Regions from separate parts of the Kitasatospora sp. NPDC002522 genome, predicted to be linked through region 3. Evidence: riboswitches for the same ligand, from Rfam matches in the RefSeq annotation. Region 3 holds a riboswitch; each other region holds the start of a gene.

Region 1 (4,203 bases), on a different contig from region 3:
GCGCGCTGCCGCCGACCCACGGAAAGGTCCCCGAACTCTCGGTGCTGACCTCGCTGTTCGTGCACGCCGGCTGGCTGCACCTGGTCGGCAACCTGCTCTTCCTCTTCGTCTTCGGCCCCGCGGTGGAGGCCCGGCTCGGCCGGCTGCGCTTCCTGGTCGGCTACCTCGCCATCGGCTACCTGGCGACCTACGGCTACGCGGTGGCCGAGGCGCACACCCCCGACGCCATGCGCGCGCTGGTCGGCGCCTCCGGCGCGATCGCCGGGGTGCTCGGCGCGTACCTGCGGCTCTATCCGAAGGCCCGGGTGACCACCCTGGTGCCGATCCTGCTCTTCCTGCCGCTGCGCTTCCCCGCCTGGCTGGTGCTCGGCCTGTGGTTCGCCCTGCAGTGGTGGTCCGTCAGTTCCGGCGGCACCGGGGTCGCCTACCTGGTCCACGTGATCGGATTCGCCACCGGCTGGCTGTTCGCCTGGGCCGCCCGTCCGGCGGGGGATACCCTGGGCGCACCTTCTCGAACAGGAGTTGCTCAGTGATCACCGCGATCGTCCTCATCAACACCAGCGTCGACCGGATCCCCGAAATCGCCGAGGCGATCGCCGCCATCGAGGGCGTCACCGAGGTCTACTCCGTGACCGGCACCTACAACCTGATCGCCATGGTCCGGGTACGCGGCCACGAGGACCTGGCCGAGGTGATCCCCGGCCGTCTGAACAAGATCCCCGGCGTGATCGACACCGAGACCCACATCGCCTTCCGCACCTACTCCCAGCACGACCTGGAGGCGGCCTTCTCGCTCGGCCTGGACGAGTAGCGGCCGCCTCCCCGGGCGGGCTCAGCGCTGGCGGCCCCGGTCGATCTCCGCGGCCGCCACGCAGCGCCCGCCCTCGTTGCGGTAGCTCCACTTCGCGCCGTCGGTGACCAGCTCCCGAACGGCCGTCAGGAACCGCTCCAGGTGCTCCTCCGGGGTGCCCGCGCCGAAGCTCACCCGGATCGCGTTCAGGCTGCGCTCCCCCGGCAGCGAGGGCTCCGGCGCGCCGCACTCGCTCGGCGCGGCCTCCTCGCCCCCGAGCAGGGTGCGCACCAGCGGGTGCGCGCAGAACAGCCCGTCCCGCACCCCGATCCCGTACTCGGCGGAGAGCGCCGCCGAGAAGTGCGAGCTGTTCCAGCCCTGCACCACGAAGGACACCACGCCGACCCGGTCCGCCTCGGCGCCGAACAGGCTGAGCACCCGCACCTCGGGGATCGCGGCCAGACCCGCCGTCAGCTTCGCCACCAGCGCCCGCTCGCGGGCCTCCAGCGCGTCGAACCCCGCCTCGGTCAGCGCCCGGCAGGCCGAGGCCACCGCGTACGCCCCGATCACGTTCGGCGAGCCCGCCTCGTGCCGCGCCGGGCCGGTGTGCCACTCGACCGCCACCGAGCCGTCCAGCTCCCGCGCCACCGTCCGGCTCGCCCCGCCGCCGGCCAGGTACGGCTCCGCCGCGTCCAGCCAGTCGGAGCGGCCCGCCAGCACGCCGGCGCCGAACGGCGCGTACAGCTTGTGCCCGGAGAACGCCACCCAGTCGACGTCCAACTCCCGCACCGAGAGCCGGTGGTGCGGCGCCAGCTGGGCCGCGTCCAGCACCACCCGGGCGCCGTACCGGTGGGCGACCTCGGTCAGCTCGCGCACCGGCCACAGCTCGCCGGTGACGTTCGACGCCCCGGTCACGCAGAACAGCTTCGGCCCGTCCGCCGCGCCCAGCAGCGCCTCCTCCAGCGCCGCCACCGCCTCCGCGTGCGAGCGCGGCGCCCGCAGGTAACGCACCGTCAGGCCCTCCCGCCGCCAGGGCAGCAGCGAGGCGTGGTGCTCCGTCTCGAACGCGAACACCTCGGTCCCGGCCGGCACCGCGCCCGCCAGCAGGTTCAGCGAGTCGGTGGTCGCCCGGGTGAACACCACCTGGTCGCCGTCCCGCAGCTCCAGGAACTCCGCCACCGTCCGCCGGCTCTGCTCGAACAGGTCGGTCGACAGCTGCGACAGGTACCCGGCCCCGCGGTGCACCGAACCGTAGTACGGCGCGTACGCCGCCACGTCGTCCCAGACCCGCTGCAGGGCCGGCGCGCTCGCCGCGTAGTCCAGCGCCGCGTAGGTGACCTTCGCCCCCGACGCCAGCGGAACCTCGACGTCATGCCCCAGCACGGCCAGCGGCGCACAGATCTCGGTGGTCACGGACATGGATGCACTCCTCCACGGGGTGAGGACCCCGGGGTGCATCGACCGGTGGTCCGCGCTTGCCGCACGGACTGATCGCCGCACGGCCCGGTCCTCACCCAGGGCACCCCGCCACGGACGGAGGGTTGCCGGACAGCAAGCTGGGGCTTGTCGCTGCCACTCATGACCTGCGGTCAGCCTACACGAGGCCTCGATCGTCTCAAGCCCCGTCCACCCCTCGGACAACCTGTGCCCCGTCAGGGGCGCGGGGAACTGCGCGAGCGGCCATGCACCTACCGCCAGGTCGCGCTCCCACGTGCAACTCCCCGCCCACATCGCGACCTTGCTGGTGGGCGCCTTCCGCTTCTCGCAGTTCCCCGAGCCCCTGCATGTCCTCCCTACTGTGTCGCCTCGGCCCACCGCTTCAGCAGCTCCGCCGCCGCCCCCGAATCGATCGCGGCCGCGGCTCGCTCCATCCCCGCCGCCAGCTGCTCGGCCAGCGGCGCATCCCCCAGCTCCAACGCCACCAGCGCGGACGCCGTGTTGAGCAGCACCGCGTCCCGGACCGGCCCGCGTTCGCCCGCCAGCACCCGGCGGGCGACCGCCGCGTTGAACTCGGCGTCGGCCCCGCGCAGCGCCTCGATGCCCACCAGCTCGATGCCCACGTCCCGCGGGTCGAACTGAGTCTCCGTCACCTCGCCGTCGCGCACGATCCACACGTGCGAGGTGGTGGTGATGGTCAGCTCGTCCAGGCCGTCGTCGCCGCGGAACACCAGCGCCGTCGCGCCGCGCCGCGCCAGCACCCCGGCGATCAGGCCGGCCAGCCGGGTGTCGAAGCACCCGATGGCGTGCGAGGTGACCTTGGCCGGGTTGGTCAGCGGGCCGAGGATGTTGAAGACCGTCGGCACCGCCAACTCGCCGCGCGCCTGCGCGGTGTGCCGCATCGAGGGGTGGAACTTCGCCGCGAAGCAGAAGGTCAGCCCGACCTCCTCGGCGACCTCCGCGACCCGGGCCGGCGCCAGGTCCAGGTTGATGCCGAGCCGGCCCAGCACGTCGGAGGAGCCGGAGGCCGAGGACGCGGCCCGGTTCCCGTGCTTGACCACCTTCGCGCCGGCCGCGGCCGCCACGATCGCCGACATGGTGGAGATGTTGACGGTCTTCGCCCGGTCGCCGCCGGTGCCGACGATGTCGACCGCGGGGCCGGGGATCTCGAGCGGCTCGGCGTGCGCGTACATCGTCTCGACCAGACCGGAGATCTCCTCGACGGTCTCGCCCTTGGCGCGCAGCGCGATGGTGAAGCCCGCGACCTGGACCGGGGTGGCCTCGCCGCTCATGATGCGGTCCATCGCCCAGGCGGTGTCGGCCTGGGTGAGGTCGTCGCCCTTCAGCAGCGAGGTCAGCAGGTCGGGCCAGGTGCGGACCACCTGCGCGGGGTCGCTACCGCCGTTCGCAGAGTGCACGTTCACCATGGCCGTCTCCAGCTCTCATCTCGTGTACCGGCGGCCCGCGGGCGGCCGGAAGGGATGGAGTCAGCCTATCGAGGGAGCGGGGACGGCCGCCCTGGGTTGCCGTCCCCTTCTCTCCAGTTGAGACGCCCCGGTGGGGACGGTCAGCGCCCGGCCGGGGTCCGCCGCGCGAGCCGGGCCCGCAGCAGGGTGGCCGACGCGTCGACCAGCGCGACCGGGTCCACCGGGTGGGAGACCGCCGCGTCGGCGCGGCTCCACGCGGCGAGCCAGGAGTCCTGCGGGCGGCCGATCACCACCAGCACCGGCGGGCAGCCGTAGATCTCGTCCTTCAACTGGCGGGTGAGACCGAGCCCGCCGATCGGGACGGCCTCGCCGTCCAGCACGCACAGGTCGATGCCGCCCTTCTCCAGGGCCCGCAGCACCGCGGCGGCGGTGGCGCACTCGAGGTACTCGACCGCGGGGAGGTCCGCGGCGGGCCGGCGGCCGAGCGCGAGGGTCACCTGCTCGCGCGTGTTGCGGTCGTCGCTGTAGACGAGAACGGTGAGCGTCTCG
Region 2 (4,203 bases), on a different contig from region 3:
AGTTCGGCGGCGGCGCTCTCGGCGGCGGCCCGGGCCTCGGCGAGCGCGTGGTAGGCGGCCCGGCGCAGGTCGGTACGCCGGACGGCACCGGGCGGGCCGGCCGGTTCGGCGAGCACGTGGTCCAGGTAGCGGCCGGTGCTGCGCAGGGCCTGGGCCGAGCGGTGGCCGACCCGGGCCCGGGTGTCCGAGAGCCCCGGCAGGTGGCCGATCAGCAGGACGATCGCGCAGGCCGTCGCGGTGTCGACGAGTCGCGAGCCGGCCGCCTGGGTGTCACCGGCGGTGGCGACGAAGGCCAGCACGGTGACGGTGACGGCGGCGGTCTGCAGCGCGAAGTGCCGCAGCGCGAGGGGGGTGAGCGCGCCGGCGAGGGTCGCGGCGGCGATCGGCACCCACCGTGCGGCGTCCCCGTGCCCGGCGACCCAGCCGCCGGCCGCGGTCGCGCCCGCCAGCAGCAGCACGCCCAGCGCGGTGCCGGCGAAGCGGTTGACGGTCCGTGAGAACAGCGGCCCGTAGTCCGGCTTGACCAGGAACGCGGCGGTGACGGGCAGCCAGTACCAGTGGTCCGCGCGCAGCAGGTGCGCGACGGCGGCGCTGGCCGCGACGCACGCCGCCACCCGCACCCCGTACTCCCGCCCGGCCGGGCCGCTCGCCCGGGACCCGCGCAGCCGCACCGGCCCACCCGTCGCCCCCGCCTCGCCCGTCCGGAGTCGGAGCGCGGTGCGCCGTCCGGCACCGGGTCGGGTGGCGAAGGCGACGCCCGCGGCCAGGACCGCCCGGTCGAAGGCGAGGCGGGCCGGGGTGCCGGGGGCGGGGGCGGGCAGCGGGCCGGGCGGGCCGTCGTCGCGGACGGCGGCGGCGAGGCGGCGCGGGCCGACGCTGATCCGGGCGGGCAGCGGTGCGGCCTCCCACAGCAGGGCGACGCCGGCCTCGCACAGGGCGGACGCGGCGGCGGCGCGGGCCGCGAGCCGGTCGTCCGCGCCGGTGTGCCGCAGCCGCACCAGCAGGCGCAGCCGCAGCGCCTCGTCGGCGCGGTCGAGGGCCGCGGTGAGCCGCCGCCGGGCCGGTTCGGCGGCGGGGGTGCCGACGGCGTCGAGCGCGTCGGCCAGCGCGTCGAACACGGCGGCCACCAGCAGGCGTTCGCCGTGGCGCGGACCGGTGGGCCCGCCGCGCCGCGGGTGCAGGAGGCGCAGCAGCAGGATCCAGCCGGCGCCGGCCAGGTAGCAGGCCGCCTTCACCGGACCCGGCATGGCGAGCGGCATGCCGCCGCCGACGGCGGTGAGCACCAGCAGTTGGACCGCGGCGGCCGAGCTGACCGGGCCGCGGACGCTGATCGCCCCGGAGACCAGGCCGACGACGGCCAGCAGCGCCACGGCCGGCCACCCGTCGGCGCGGCCGAGCAGCAGCCCGGCGGCGCCGGCCAGCGCGGGCAGCCCGATGTGCGGGAGCCCGGTGCGCCGGGTGCCGGGGCGGTCGTTGATGGAGGCGAACATGGCGCCGAGTCCGGCGAGCACGCCCGCGCCGTGCCGGTCGGTGGCGACGCCGAGCGCGAGCAGCGGCCCGGAGCCGAGCGTGCCGCGGGCCATCGCCGCCCAGGGGATCGGGCCCGGCTGACGGCGTGTGACGTGGGCGAGCCAGGCGGGTGGCGGGGCGGCGGCCGGACGGTGCACGGTCCTCCTGAGGCCGGGGATGTCGTCGGCCACCACAGTAGGCGGGCGATGCGACGGGACCGCTGCGCCCTCGTTACGGGGCCGTGTCGGCTTACCGGCGGCGCCCGGTCGCACCCACCGGGCCCGGCCGACGGCCCGTCAGGCGGGCCCGTCCGGTGGGTGTCCGACGGGATTGTGCCGGACGCCGGTGGCGGGTTACGGTGCAGCCAGGTCATGAGTGTCAGCGACGAGCCCTGGCTTGCTGACCGGCAACCCTCCCGCGCGGCGGGGTGCTCCAGGTGACGACCCGGCGGTGCCGAGAACGGTGCCGCAAGCGCGAGCTCGAAGCGGTGCGAACCGGTCGGGACGGAGGTGGCGGCGGTGCGGGAGATGTCCAGGCCCATGGCGGTCGTCACCGTGAAGGCCCGCTGCCGGGTCACCACGACGTACGCGCGGCTGCACATCGATCTGCAGCGCGTGTCCACCGCGCTGTGTCCGGCGACGCCGCACGCCGTCGCGCGTCGCGGCACGCCGTACCGCGCCGCCTGACGCCGCGTCACCCGGCCCCGCGCCGCCCTACGCCTGTCGTCTGACCCCGCGTCACCGTGTCCGCCACTTCCGCGCCGGCCCGTGGCCGGCGTCCGTGCGCGCGGTGTGACGCACCCTCGACGTCCCTTCCCCCCGAACCGGAGGCGGTCCCGCCATGCCCGATTCCCCCGTACCCCTGCACCTGGCCGTCGCGCTGGACGGCGCCGGCTGGCACCCCGCCGCGTGGCGCGAACCCGGTGCCAGGACCGAGGAGTTGTTCACCGCCCGGTACTGGGCCGACCTGGTCGCCGAGGCCGAGCGCGGCCTGCTGGACCTGGTCACCCTCGAGGACGCGTTGAGTCTGCAGTCCACCCACCCGTTCGAGCCGGACCGGCGGACCGACCAGGTGCGGGGCCGGCTGGACGCGGTGCTGATCGCCTCCCGCGTCGCACCGCTGACCCGGCACGTCGGGCTGGTGCCGACCGCGGTGGTCACCCACACCGAGCCGTTCCACCTGTCCAAGGCGGTCGCGACGCTCGACCACGTCAGCGGGGGCCGGGCGGGTGTCCGGGTGAAGGTGTCCGGGCGTTCCGACGAGGCCGCGCACTTCGGCCGCCGGCCCGCGCCGGGCCTGCGGCTGGAGGAGTTGGACTCGCCGGCCGGCCTGGCCGCCCTGCGGGAGTCCTTCGGCGAGGCGGAGGACTACGTGGAGGTGCTGCGGCGCCTGTGGGACAGCTGGGAGGACGACGCGGAGATCCGCGACGTCGCGAGCGGCCGGTTCGTCGACCGCGCGAAGCTCCACTACATCGACTTCGAGGGCAGCCGGTTCAGCGTGCGGGGGCCCTCCATCACGCCGCGTCCGCCGCAGGGCCAGCCGCTCGTCGCGGCGTTGGCGCACCGGGGCGAGCCGTACCGGCTGGCCGGCCGCTCGGCGGACCTGGCGTTCGTCACGCCCGCCGACGCGGCGGACGCCCGCGCGATCGTCGCGGAGATCCGCACCGCGCAGGCCGCCGCGGGGCGCGCCGAGGAGACGGTGCACGTCTTCGGCGACCTGGTGGTCTTCCTCGATCCGGAGCCGGGCGCCGCCGCCGACCGCCTGGCGCGGCTGGACGAGCGCGCGGGCGAGGCGTACGGCAGCGACGCCCGGATCTTCGCCGGCACGCCCGCCGCCCTCGCCGACCTGCTGCGGGAGTGGCAGCAGGCCGGGCTGACCGGGTTCCGGCTGCGGCCCGGCACGCTCCCGCACGACCTGGAGCAGATCACCCGCGCCCTGGTGCCGGAGCTCCAGCGCCGCGGGCTGTTCCGCACCGCCTACGAGGCGTCGACCCTGCGCGGGCTGCTCGGCCTGCCCCGCCCCGCCAACCGCTACGCCGCGCCCGCCGCCGGCGCCCTCGTCTGAGCCGGAAGGACCGCACCGCCATGAGCAAGCCCGTCAAGCAGATCCACCTCGCCGCGCACTTCCCCGGCGTCAACAACACCACCGTGTGGAGCGATCCGGCGGCCGGCAGCCAGATCGACTTCTCCTCCTTCGTCCACTTCGCGCGGACGGCGGAGCGCGCCAGGTTCGACTTCCTCTTCCTCGCCGAGGGCCTGCGGCTGCGCGAGCAGAACGGCGAGATCTACGACCTGGACGTGGTCGGGCGGCCCGACACCTTCACCGTGCTGGCCGCGCTGGCCGCCGTCACCGACCGGCTCGGCCTGGCCGGGACGATCAACTCCACCTTCAACGAACCGTACGAGGTGGCACGGCAGTTCGCCTCGCTGGACCACCTGTCGGCGGGTCGCGCCGCGTGGAACGTGGTGACCTCCTGGGACGCCTTCACCGGCGAGAACTTCCGGCGCGGCGGCTTCCTCGCCCAGGAGGACCGCTACGAGCGGGCGCGCCAGTTCCTCACCGCGGCCGGGGTGCTGTTCGACTCCTGGCGCGGCGACGAGATCGTCGCGGACCGGGCGTCCGGCGTCTTCCTGGGCGAGCCGGACCCGGGCCGGTTCGCCCACCGCGTCAGCCAGTTCGACATCTCCGGGCGGT
Region 3 (4,203 bases):
GACCAAGGGGTGCCCGCGACGGACGGCCCAGCGAGCGGGGGTCCCTTCCCCTACCGCTCCCGGGGCCTCACCGGCCCGGTCCGTTTGTCACTCTCACACTGTGAGTGCTAACGCCAATGATTAGCACTCTCGGGTGTCGAGTGCAAGCCCATTCGCGCACCGCGCCCGGGCGTCCGCGGGCGCTCCCGCCTGCGCCCGGGAACGCGGACAGGCCCGCACGACCGTGGTCGTACGGGCCTGTCGGCGTGTGTGTGGACTACCGGGCCGGATCAGGCACCCGAGGCCGCGCGGACCATGTCGGCCTGCGGACCCTTCTGACCCTGCGAGATCTCGAACTCGACCCGCTGCCCTTCCTCCAGGGTGCGGTAGCCGTCCATCTGGATCGCGCTGTAGTGGACGAACACGTCCGCTCCACCGTCGACCGCGATGAAGCCGTAGCCCTTCTCGGCGTTGAACCACTTGACGGTGCCCTGAGCCATTCCGAACTCCCCTTGTGCTGTGCTGGCCCTTCAGAGATCCGCGGGACCGCGGACCCAGAGGTCTGGAAGGCCGCTCCTGGGGACTCCCCCCCTAAGGCGCAGCCTCTGTCGCGGCTGAATGTATCCGGATAAGCGCCCTCTGCAACAGGCCCAACTTTCGGGGAATGGCCGTCCGCCGATGGGGATATGACGGGGCGAAAGGCGCAGAGCTGCACAATTGCCACCGGACATAACGGACCTGTCACCGCAAATTGCCGGAAGAATTCTGACGGCGGCCTGACAGAAGTGGCGGTATCCGGTCCTACGCGCGTCTCAGAGCGCGGGACGAAGCGGCGTCGGCGCGGAGCGTGGTGCGCAAAAACGAAGGATTGAAAGGCGCCGAGGAGGGGAACGGCCCTTGCCCGGCACTCTACTCCCCCGCCCCCGCGGGATTTCCAGCGCCCCGCCGGGCGGATAGCCGCAGGTGTGCGGCGCATTTCCGCGGGGACCACGCCCGGCCGCCGCCGGCCACCGGAAATCGGAATTCCGGGCCGACGGCGGCGGGGCGGAAAGTGACGCGGCCTCAGCAGCCGCCGGCCACCGCCGGGATGATCGACACCGAGGAGCCGTCCTTGATCTCGGTCTCCAGGCCCTCGGCGAAGCGCACGTCGTCGTCGTTCACGTAGACGTTGACGAAGCGGCGCAGCTTGCCGGTGTCGTCCAGGATGCGGGCGGAGATGCCGGTGTGGTTGGCCTCCAGGTCCGCGATGACGGCGGCCAGGGTGGCGCCCTCGGCGGTCACCTCGGCGGCGCCGCCGGTGTAGGTGCGCAGGATGGTCGGGATGCGGACGGTGGCGCTCATGGCGGTGGCTCCTCGGGGGGCTGGGGGGATGGGCCGGGGGATCAGGCGGAGGCGAGGCCGGCGGCGCGGAAGGACTCCAGCGTCGGGCGGATCACGGCGGTCATGCCGGCGTCGGAGACCGCGTCGAGGGTCTTCAGGCCGTCGCCGGTGTTGATCGCGACGGTCTCCTTGGACGGGTCGAGCTGACCGGTCTCGACCAGCTTCTTCAGCACGCCGACGGTCACGCCGCCCGCGGTCTCGGCGAAGATGCCCTCGGTGCGGGCCAGCAGCTTGATCGCCTCGACCACCTGCGCGTCGGTGACGTCCTCGACCGCGCCGCCGGTGCGGCGGGCGATGTCGAGCACGTACGGGCCGTCGGCCGGGTTGCCGATCGCCAGCGACTTGGCGATGGTGTCCGGCTTGACCGGCTTGATCACGTCGCGGCCGGCCTTGAACGCGGCCGACACCGGGGAGCAGCCCTCGGCCTGGGCGCCGAAGATCCTGTACGGCCGGTCCTCGACCAGGCCGAGCTTGATCAGCTCCTGCAGGCCCTTGTCGATCTTGGTGAGCTGGGAGCCGGAGGCGATCGGGATGACGATCTGCTCGGGCAGCCGCCAGCCGAGCTGCTCGCAGATCTCGAAGGCCAGGGTCTTGGAGCCCTCGCCGTAGTACGGGCGGAGGTTGACGTTGACGAAGCCCCAGCCCTCGCCGGCCGAGTCGCCGATCAGCTCGGAGCAGAACCGGTTCACGTCGTCGTAGTTGCCCTCAATGCCGACCAGCTCGCCGCCGTAGATGCCGGCCATCACGACCTTGCCCTGCTCCAGGTCGCGCGGGATGAACACGCAGGACTTGAAGCCGGCCCGGGCGGCCGCGGCGCCCACCGCGCCGGCCAGGTTGCCGGTGGAGGAGCAGGACAGCGTGGTGAAGTCGAAGGCCCGGGCGGCCTCGATCGCGCAGGCCACCACCCGGTCCTTGAAGGAGTGGGTGGGGTTGCCGGAGTCGTCCTTGATGTGCAGCTGCGCGGTGAAGCCCAGCTCGCGGCCGAGGTTGTCGGCCTTGACCAGCGGGGTCCAACCCGGGTTCAGGTTGGGCTTGTCCGCGACGTCCGCGGGCACCGGCAGCAGCGGGGCGTAGCGCCAGATCGACGCCGGGCCGGCCTCGATCCGCTTGCGCAGCTCCTCGGCGTCGTAGCCGTCGTAGGCGTAGGCGATCTCCAGCGGCCCGAAGCACTCCAGGCAGGCGAAGCTCGGGCCGAGCGGGAAGCGGGTGCCGCACTCGCGACAGGACAGCGCGACGGCGGGGCCGAGGTCGACAGTGGGTGCGGAAGTGTCAGAAGCCATGGTGGCGAGGCCCTTTCTCCTCATCTTCCCCGGATCGCGGTCGCGTCCGGGACGGAATTGGCACCTGTCCCGCCGGCCTCGAAACGGCCGTACGGGAGGGTTGCCGGGACTTCAACGGGCCGTTCCCTCAGTCCCTCTGGATGAGCTCTGTGAAGTTGTGGTCTTACGCTGCGGACGACCCCGGCGTGCGAAGGTCGGAACGCAGTACGAAGACTGTATCCGAAGGCCCGCACTGCGGACCCACACCGTCCGATACCCGAGACGATGCGAGACAGGGAGCGAGATCTTGGCCGAGCAGCCCGTGCCCGGGGTACTGCCGGAGGTGGCCGAGTGGCTGCGCCGCCGCTCGTGGACCGCGGCCGACCGGCCGCTCGACCGGCTCCTCGCCGCCAAGCGCGCCGCCGGGCCGGCCGGAACCGTCAGCGTGGTGCTGCCCGCGCTGGACGAGGAGCCCACGGTCGGCGAGATCGTCACCGCGATCCGCACCGAGCTGATGGAACGCGTGCCGCTGGTCGACGAGTTGCTGGTGGTCGACTCCGGCTCGGTGGACGGCACCGCCGCCGCGGCGGCCGCCGCCGGCGCCAGGGTGGTGCACCGCGACGCGATCCTCCCCCGGCTGCCCGCCGAGCCCGGCAAGGGCGAGGTGCTGTGGCGCTCGCTTATGGTCACCCGCGGCGCGATCGTCTGCTTCGTCGACGCCGACCTGCGCGAGTTCGACCCCGCCTTCGTCTCCGGCATCGTCGGCCCGCTGCTCACCGACCCCGACATCCACCTGGTCAAGGCCATGTACGACCGCCCGCTGGAGGTGTCGATGAGCGGCTCCGCCGCGGGCGGCGTCGCGATCGTCCCGGCGGGCGGCGGCCGGGTCACCGAACTGGTCGCCCGCCCGCTGCTCAACCTGCACTGGCCGCACCTGGCGGGCTTCGTCCAACCGCTCGGCGGCGAGTACGCGGCCCGCCGCACGCTGCTGGAGCGGCTGCCCTTCCCGACCGGCTACGGCGTCGAACTCGGCCTGCTGGTCGACGCGTTGGAGCTGGTCGGGCTGGACGCGCTGGCCCAGGTCGACGTCGGCATCCGGCACCACCGCCACCAGGACGGCCAGGCCCTCGGCCGGATGGCCGCCACCATCTACCGCACCGCGCTGGAACGCCTCGACCGCACCCACCGCCTCAAGGCCGATCCGGACCTGCTCCGCCCCCTGCTCACCCAGTACACCCGCACCGCCACCGGCTTCGCCCCCACCACCCATCCCGTCCCGGCCACCGAACGGCCCCCGATGACCGCCATCCCGGAGTACCGGGACCGCTGAACGCCGGACCCGCGGCGCCGGGTCCGCCCCCGACTGTTCACCCCCGCCCGTCGTGCCGAGTGGTTTGGTCACGGGGTCGCACGGCAAGGTTGGCTGTATGGCCGATCACGCGTCCGAACGCCCCACGCAGTCCGGAGCCGCCCCGATCCTGGTGGCCTCCAACCGCGGTCCGGTGTCCTTCAGCAGCGGGGACGACGGCACGCTGACCCTCCGCAGAGGCGGTGGCGGCCTGGTCTCCGGGCTGTCCGCGATCGA

Evidence for each region. A riboswitch is a leader RNA that binds a small molecule or an ion and turns the genes downstream of it on or off. The one in region 3 is predicted to bind S-adenosylmethionine.
Region 1: another riboswitch for S-adenosylmethionine. It lies ahead of ACWD4U_RS02545 (aminotransferase class V-fold PLP-dependent enzyme); the one in region 3 lies ahead of thrC (threonine synthase).
Region 2: another riboswitch for S-adenosylmethionine. It lies ahead of ACWD4U_RS30245 (putative leader peptide); the one in region 3 lies ahead of thrC (threonine synthase).

What each region holds. Positions count from the first base shown of each region.
Region 1 covers NZ_JBSFXE010000002.1:191,442-195,644, reverse strand. Annotated here, with positions in the region: gene ACWD4U_RS02555 (rhomboid family intramembrane serine protease) at 1-533, shown strand, start outside; gene ACWD4U_RS02550 (Lrp/AsnC family transcriptional regulator) at 530-811, shown strand; gene ACWD4U_RS02545 (aminotransferase class V-fold PLP-dependent enzyme) at 833-2,209, opposite strand; SAM riboswitch class IV at 2,257-2,374, opposite strand; gene trpD (anthranilate phosphoribosyltransferase) at 2,584-3,654, opposite strand; gene ACWD4U_RS02535 (response regulator) at 3,795-4,203, opposite strand, start outside.
Region 2 covers NZ_JBSFXE010000048.1:39,719-43,921, forward strand. Annotated here, with positions in the region: gene ACWD4U_RS30240 (FUSC family protein) at 1-1,667, opposite strand, end outside; SAM riboswitch class IV at 1,877-1,989, shown strand; gene ACWD4U_RS30245 (putative leader peptide) at 2,049-2,195, shown strand; gene ACWD4U_RS30250 (LLM class flavin-dependent oxidoreductase) at 2,350-3,573, shown strand; gene ACWD4U_RS30255 (NtaA/DmoA family FMN-dependent monooxygenase) at 3,594-4,203, shown strand, end outside.
Region 3 covers NZ_JBSFXE010000007.1:68,847-73,049, reverse strand. Annotated here, with positions in the region: gene ACWD4U_RS07895 (cold-shock protein) at 270-479, opposite strand; gene ACWD4U_RS07890 (MoaD/ThiS family protein) at 1,042-1,320, opposite strand; gene thrC (threonine synthase) at 1,362-2,639, opposite strand; SAM riboswitch class I at 2,657-2,786, opposite strand; gene ACWD4U_RS07880 (glucosyl-3-phosphoglycerate synthase) at 2,926-3,948, shown strand; gene ACWD4U_RS07875 (alpha,alpha-trehalose-phosphate synthase (UDP-forming)) at 4,046-4,203, shown strand, end outside.